DNA from 3 places in the Chroococcidiopsis sp. CCALA 051 genome. Region 3 is predicted to be linked to each of the others. Evidence: riboswitches for the same ligand, from Rfam matches in the RefSeq annotation. Region 3 holds a riboswitch; each other region holds the start of a gene.
The links. Region 3 has a riboswitch for fluoride ahead of C7Y66_RS16510 (cation:proton antiporter). Riboswitches for the same ligand answer to the same signal wherever they lie in the genome.

Region 1 (2,233 bases), on a different contig from region 3:
CGGTGGGATGTACTTCAATTGAATGTTCCAAAAGTAGCTTATGCGTCATGTAACAATAACGCCGATACATAGTATTTGTCTCTCTAAATAATTGCCGCGATGTAGTGATGTTGTTGCTAGTGCTGGAATCGCGGCTTTCAAGTTTGGCATTTGTCGAGAAAGTTTTGTTTGTCCTAGTACCATTCCTATGAAATCCAAACAATTGAACGCTCCCACTAAATCCATATCGTCAATCTGGAACTATGCATCTTTGGCAATTGTGGCGGCTGCGCTGATGGTAGGAATTGGGCTTGGGGTTGGCTTGAGTTCTTCTGTCAATTTCAGTCCTGAAAACGTCGCTAGCAGCCAATATATCGATCTTGCTGCACCAGATCCGCAAGTTTGCGTGCAATACGGAGCTAGTGCTATGACATTGGATGCTCGTCTATTCGTGACGCTCAAGCCTTTTAGCGTGTATATTTCTCAGCCCAAGATGCAACCAGGATGTGTTATTCGCAGAAACGACTGGGCAGTTTTGGAGCAAAAGAATTTGGTAACAGCCACTCAGGAGCAAGAGTGTAAAAATAGAATGAACACTTTCGGCTTTACCGGAACTCTGGAAAACTCACCTCAAATTGATTGTGTTTATCAGAATAATGCGGCTGGAAATCTCTTCCTGAAACAGGCAGGAATTTCTCAGCAAGCAAGATAGCGGATGAACTTGAGTTGCTATCTTTTTGTTAATCGCAACGGACTGTCTACGAGAATGCCTGAATTCTTGATTTACCTTAACACTTCCAACTTTTGCAACAACACAAGCGCGGAGTTTACAACGAACAGTTTTGAGTAGTTGGCAAGAATAGGATAGGATAAAAACTGTATGGCAATGGAGCTTGCCACAACCGCCACTCATCAAGACCGTTTTGAAAACAAGACGGCTAGCATTTAATAGTGATGAAATGGCTGATGGCTCCTACTTTCTGAACTCGTTTCAAGAGGGTAGGGCTACTTATAGGTACTCCCATCCTGGAAGAGCGAGAAGACAGCTAGAAAAACTTCTCCAGGAGTTTCGGGGGTTGAATGGTATGCTGAGCTATGTGTTTGCGGAGCTGGGTAAGACGCAGGGATTGCAGAATCTCGATTCTGCGTTCCACACTCCCCTGCTCGTCAGTTTGGGAGCAATTCCTGGTGCGTTGAGCCGCTACTACTTGACCTTACTCTGCGCCCGTTGGCTTGGCATTGCGTTTCCCTACGGAACCTTTTTCATTAACCTGACAGGAGCTGGAATGATGGGTTTTTTCGTCACTTTAGCTGCAAAGCAAGCATTCTCTATTCCCGAACTGCAATGGCTGGTTGCAGTAGGCTTTTTGGGTTCTTATACGACATTTTCGACTTATGCCCTAGATGCCTCAAATCTTTTGAGAACTAAAAGTTATAAAAGGGCATTGCTTTACTGGTTGGGAAGTCCAATTTTAGGTTTTTTGAGCGTAGAACTGGGAATGTTTTTAGCGAGGCAAATCTGATGAGTGCTTGGGAGCAATTGACTATTTACATTACCGAGTCCGATCGCTGGCAAGGAAAACCCCTGTATTCAGCTTTGGTGGAAGCCGCCCGACAGCAAAGACTAGCTGGAGCAACGGTAAATAGAGGCGTTGAAGGATATGGTGTAAGCCAACACCATCAAATTCATACCGCTAGCATTATGGAACTTGCCAATCTGCCAATCGTAGTTACGATCGTCGATCGCCCAGAAGCGATCGCCCAGTTTCTTCCCTTAGTTAAAGAAATGGTAACGCAAGGGTTGGCGATCCAAGAAACAGTGAATGTAGTTCACCACGAGCCTGCTGAAAAATCAAGGTAGAGAGTCAACGCGAATGAACCAGAAAAATGCCGCTCTGAAATTTGTCATTGTGCTGGGAGTTGTGAGCCTTTGTGCCGATGCCACTTATGAAGGGGCACGCAGCATTACAGGCGCATTTTTGGGAACGTTGGGAGCCAGTGGCACTGTGGTTGGATTGGTGGCAGGTTTAGGAGAATTAATCGGTTACGGGCTACGTTTGGGAATTGGCTATCTGAGCGATCGCACCCGCCAGTACTGGAGCATTACGACACTGGGCTATTTCATCAATACAGCTGTTGTCCCTCTGTTAGCCCTGGCTGGACGGTGGGAAGTCGCCGCTGGCTTAATGATTGCCGAGCGCACGGGGAAAGCAATTCGCACCCCTCCCCGCGATGTTCTGCTGTCTCATGCAGC
Region 2 (2,233 bases), on a different contig from region 3:
GCTTAGGTGGCGGCGTGGTTATCGTACCGCTTTTAACATTAGCGTTCAAGGTCGATATTCGCTATGCGATCGGGGCATCTCTAGTTTCAGTCATTGCCACTTCGTCAGGTGCAGCGGCTGCCTACGTTAAAGAAGGTTTTACCAATGTCCGCATCGGGATGTTTTTAGAGGTTGCTACTACCATAGGGGCGTTGGTTGGCGCTTTCCTGACTGCAAAGCTACCAACTTCCACTGTTGCTGTCATTTTCGGCTTAGTTCTACTTTATTCTGCTTTTTCCTCCCATCGCTCTCGACAGGAGCATCAACTCAATACTCAGCCCGATCCTCTGGCTACCCGCTTAAAACTCGATGGTAGCTATCCTACTGCGGAGGGGGAACAAAGTTACCACGTCCAAAATGTGACTGCGGGTTTTGGTTTAATGTTTTTAGCCGGAATTTTGTCAGGTTTGCTGGGAATCGGATCGGGAGCAGTGAAAGTGCTAGCAATGGATCGGGCAATGCAACTGCCTTTTAAGGTGTCCACCACTACCAGTAATTTTATGATTGGCGTGACGGCGGCAGCAGGGGCAGGGGTATATCTCAGTCGGGGATACATCGATCCAGGGCTAGCAATGCCTGTGATGTTGGGGGTACTGGCGGGTTCCCTCATCGGTGCGCGGATGCTAGTTAAGATTAAACCTAAGCTCTTACGACAGATTTTCAGCGTTGTGATTCTGCTACTGGCAATTCAAATGATTTACAACGGTTTAACGGGACGGATTTGAAATGTCAAATTCCAGGGCTAGATGGACAGAGCATCAAGTCGAACAGATAGTTGGCAACCTCCTACGGCTGGGAGTAATTTTATCTGCCTCAGTCGTGCTATTAGGTGGAATTCTTTATCTGAGCCGCTACGGGATGGACTCTCCCAACTATCAAGTGTTTCGCGGCGAACCATCGGATTTACGCACGTTCCCTGGTATTGTCAGGAATGCGCTATCGCTAAGACGGCGAGGGCTGATCCAATTTGGTCTGCTGTTACTAATTATTACCCCAATTGTCAGAGTTGCATTCTTAACATTTGCTTTTGTTAAGCAAGGCGATCGCATCTACGTCGTTATTACACTGATAGTTTTGTCAACTTTGCTATATAGTCTAATTAATTCCGTGTAGTAGAACTGAATAAATATTTAATACATTTAGCTTTTTTTATAGTCCCATACCAAAAGACCGATCGTTAGTTAGATAAAAGATGTGTTATAAATTCTATATGGCAATGGAGCTTGCCAAAACCGCCGCTTCAGTTCGTGCTAAATGTTTTACCAGTTATGGCTGTAAAACAAAAGCTTGTAAATATCTGAAAGGCTGATGGCTCCTACTTTCCAAGCTAGCATTGGGAGAGTAGGAGCGAATAATTGCTTTTCCTAATTCTCCCGATCGCCAGTACCTAGCAGTGTCATTAAAGATAATCCAGGTCGTTATTTAATTCTCCTAGATCTTTTGATATGCTAAAAAATCCTGCAATCCGCGCTCCTGTGGCGATCGGTCTTGGTGCAGTCGCTGGGGCGCTCAGTCGTTATTACATCGGTGCGTGGTTCGTTCAGATATTCGGCACTGCAATGCCCTACGGTACGCTGTTTATCAACATCAGCGGTTGTTTCCTGATGGGATTCTTTGCTACGCTGTCGCTCGAACGGATAATTACCATTCATCCAGATGTCCGGCTGCTGGTGACAACGGGTTTTTTAGGGTCTTATACGACATTCTCAACCTACGAACTCGACACGGCTAGGCTATTAGAGCGTAGCTGGGAAAGCGATCTCCCGTACTGGGCAGGCAGCGCCTTGTTAGGATTGTTCGCTCTCCAAGTGGGGGCTGCCTTAGCTGAAGTGTTACGTACTTGAGAAGACATGAAAATTGAGATGATTAAGCGTTTCCTGTGGGAGAGTGAGTCGTCGGAACGTGGTGAACGACATTTACAGTTTCTTGGATCGCAATGCCACCCACCACCATTTCTTTGACCAATGGCAAGAAGGAGGCGATCGCCTCTGGTGTATCGATGATTGTCACAACCATCGGTAAATCCGAGGACAGCTCGATAATTCTAGCCGTGTGAATGCGGTGATGATTTCGTTTGCCATACCCCATCACCCCTCTAGTCACCGTAGCTCCAGCAAGTTCTCTGCGTCGTGCCTCTTCCACCAGAGCAATGTAAACGGGCTTCCCGCGCCAATGGTCTGACTCACCAACATAT
Region 3 (2,233 bases):
CCTAGCAAGACAAACAAGACAATTTCCGCTACCACCCATAAACTATCAAACCCACTCCGCAATCGTCGCGCTAAAGGCGGATCGAATGCGATCGCAAAAAATCCGATTGCCATCACAGCCAAGTAGCCAGAGAAAATTGGCAATTTCTCTGCCGCTACCACGAGCAACAGAGCCAAACTTGCCGCTACCAACGTATCTTGTACCGCATTCTGCGTCCAGTTTTGCTTTGTTAGCAGAGATACCAAAAGCCGCGCCGTCAGCAGCCCTAGTACAACTCCCAGCACAATTTGGAAAATAATTTGTAACGGCAGCAGATGCAGCGCGCTTAAAGTTAAACCTCCCGGTAACTTTACACCTGCTGCACTCCCTTGGGAAAGGAATGTCAATAACAGGCTAAATACTAATAGCAGCAAAACATCTGACAGAGCGCTACCCGTCAAAATCGCATCGGGAATTCCTTTGTTTACGCCCCAACCAAGGCTTTTCAATCGCAACATTCCTGGCACGATGACAGCCGGAGACTCTGCCCCAATGATGCAACCCAGCATTAATCCAGTGAGAAAGTCAAACTGAAAAATTGTCATTGCAGCCAAAGCAACAGCTATTGCCTCACACGCCGCTGGTAAAAATCCCAATCGCAGTGCTACAGCTCCCTGTCGGGCTAGCTTTTCCCGATCCAGCCCTAGCCCTGCCTTCATCAAAATCGCCATCACAGCGATCGTTCGCAGAGTGCCAGCTGCCTCCAGAACGCTAGGGCTAATTGCATTTGCCACCTGTGGACCTAAGAAAATCCCCACCAGCACCATGCCTACCAGCGCCGGAATTTTCAAGCGACGAGCAATTTGACCGCCAAAAAAGCCAAATAGCAAAATCCAGATAAAGCTCTCTAACATCGCGCAACTACGGGTTAGTTAACAGTTGAACCGTAACTCGCGTTGGAAAGTTAGATTGGCTAGCGATAGCCCTACCCTTCCGCCGCAAGCCGGAACAGTAGGAGCCATCAGCCTTCTGGTTGTCATGTCAATTTCCAGATGGCAGTTAAGGCGAGCCCCATCACCTCAGATTATTTTTACAATTGTAAAACCATCCCTGCCGTCCATAAGTATATCGAGACACCTAAAACATCAACTACAGAAGTGATATAGCAATCCTATTTGATTCATGAACGAGCAGGCTAGAAGCCTACTTTACAAATCATTTAGAACTGCTATAAAGGGAGCAACAACCTCAGGTCGCATTTCTGACTAACTAACCTAACACTGTGGCAACCAGTGGATTGTGCCTCAAGCAAGTGTGGGATAAACAGCAATATCTTCCCAAGTCCAAGGTTCTGAGGTTAGGTCTGCCCTTTGAGCAGTAGTAGTACCATTACGGGAATGTACCCAAATCCAATTGAAATAGCTCAGGACAAGCCTTAAAGTAACTTTCGTCTGCTCCCAGATTTGCCCAAGCTTACTTTGTCGTCGATGCCACCGCCCTGTTTGCTGCCGGATGATACCATTATGCATAACTTTACAGCTTATTACCGCTTTTTTACAAGATAAAAAAATAAGTTTCTGTCTTTTTTAGAAACTTTAATAAACATGAAAATCACAATAAAAATAACTGTCTTGGGTAAGAAGTCGCTCTGTATGAAGAGTGACTTATTTATTGAAATTAAGTAAGCGTTAAAATATTTGCTACTAAAGTATGTTGATTAGCCTGACCGCCAATTGTGACTGAAAAATGACAAACATCTAACGGCTAGTAATAGATAATATGTAATTGACAATTGCTAGTATCGTTACCAGAGTAGAGAGCGATCGCCGCTCGATTACTCAACGCCTACGTAAAAAGCTAGAAAGAACGCACCCTGAAAGACCTGAGCAAAAGTTAGGTTAATGACACGATCGCATAAGGAGAACTATCATGGTTTGGGACAAAATAGATCGCTCTACACCAGACGAGCAAAGCAACAGTTCTAAAGCCCCCCAAGGTACACCTGGAGAAAGTTCTTACCATCCACCCATCGGCAAGCCACTGACGGATTGGGAGCAACCAGATTATGACGAACTCGATCTATGCATGGAAGTCACAACATATATTTACCAATGGCAACGATCGGGGCTGGGGTAAGAAGTCAGAAGTCGATTGACACTCCTCTAATCCCTTGTCTCCTTGTCTTGGCTCCTCCATGTCTAACATGAAAAACCACTCGCGACCGCATTTAGCCCAAGGTGTACGCTTGCAGTGG

Region 1: another riboswitch for fluoride. It lies ahead of crcB (fluoride efflux transporter CrcB); the one in region 3 lies ahead of C7Y66_RS16510 (cation:proton antiporter).
Region 2: another riboswitch for fluoride. It lies ahead of crcB (fluoride efflux transporter CrcB); the one in region 3 lies ahead of C7Y66_RS16510 (cation:proton antiporter).

Annotation. Positions count from the first base shown of each region.
Region 1 is NZ_PYCI01000011.1:65,536-67,768, forward strand. Features, by position in the region: gene C7Y66_RS04425 (3-oxoacyl-ACP reductase family protein) at 1-22, shown strand, start outside; gene C7Y66_RS04430 (DUF3172 domain-containing protein) at 188-691, shown strand; fluoride riboswitch at 853-962, shown strand; gene crcB (fluoride efflux transporter CrcB) at 939-1,502, shown strand; gene C7Y66_RS04440 (DUF190 domain-containing protein) at 1,502-1,840, shown strand; gene C7Y66_RS04445 (MFS transporter) at 1,854-2,233, shown strand, end outside.
Region 2 is NZ_PYCI01000011.1:68,605-70,837, reverse strand. Features, by position in the region: gene C7Y66_RS04465 (sulfite exporter TauE/SafE family protein) at 1-764, shown strand, start outside; gene C7Y66_RS04460 (DUF1634 domain-containing protein) at 766-1,152, shown strand; fluoride riboswitch at 1,243-1,364, shown strand; gene crcB (fluoride efflux transporter CrcB) at 1,485-1,883, shown strand; gene C7Y66_RS04450 (DUF190 domain-containing protein) at 1,906-2,233, opposite strand, start outside.
Region 3 is NZ_PYCI01000063.1:20,947-23,179, forward strand. Features, by position in the region: gene C7Y66_RS16510 (cation:proton antiporter) at 1-893, opposite strand, end outside; fluoride riboswitch at 985-1,067, opposite strand; partial or broken gene C7Y66_RS16515 (IS1 family transposase) at 1,284-1,502, opposite strand; gene pqqA (pyrroloquinoline quinone precursor peptide PqqA) at 1,909-2,115, shown strand; gene pqqD (pyrroloquinoline quinone biosynthesis peptide chaperone PqqD) at 2,174-2,233, shown strand, end outside.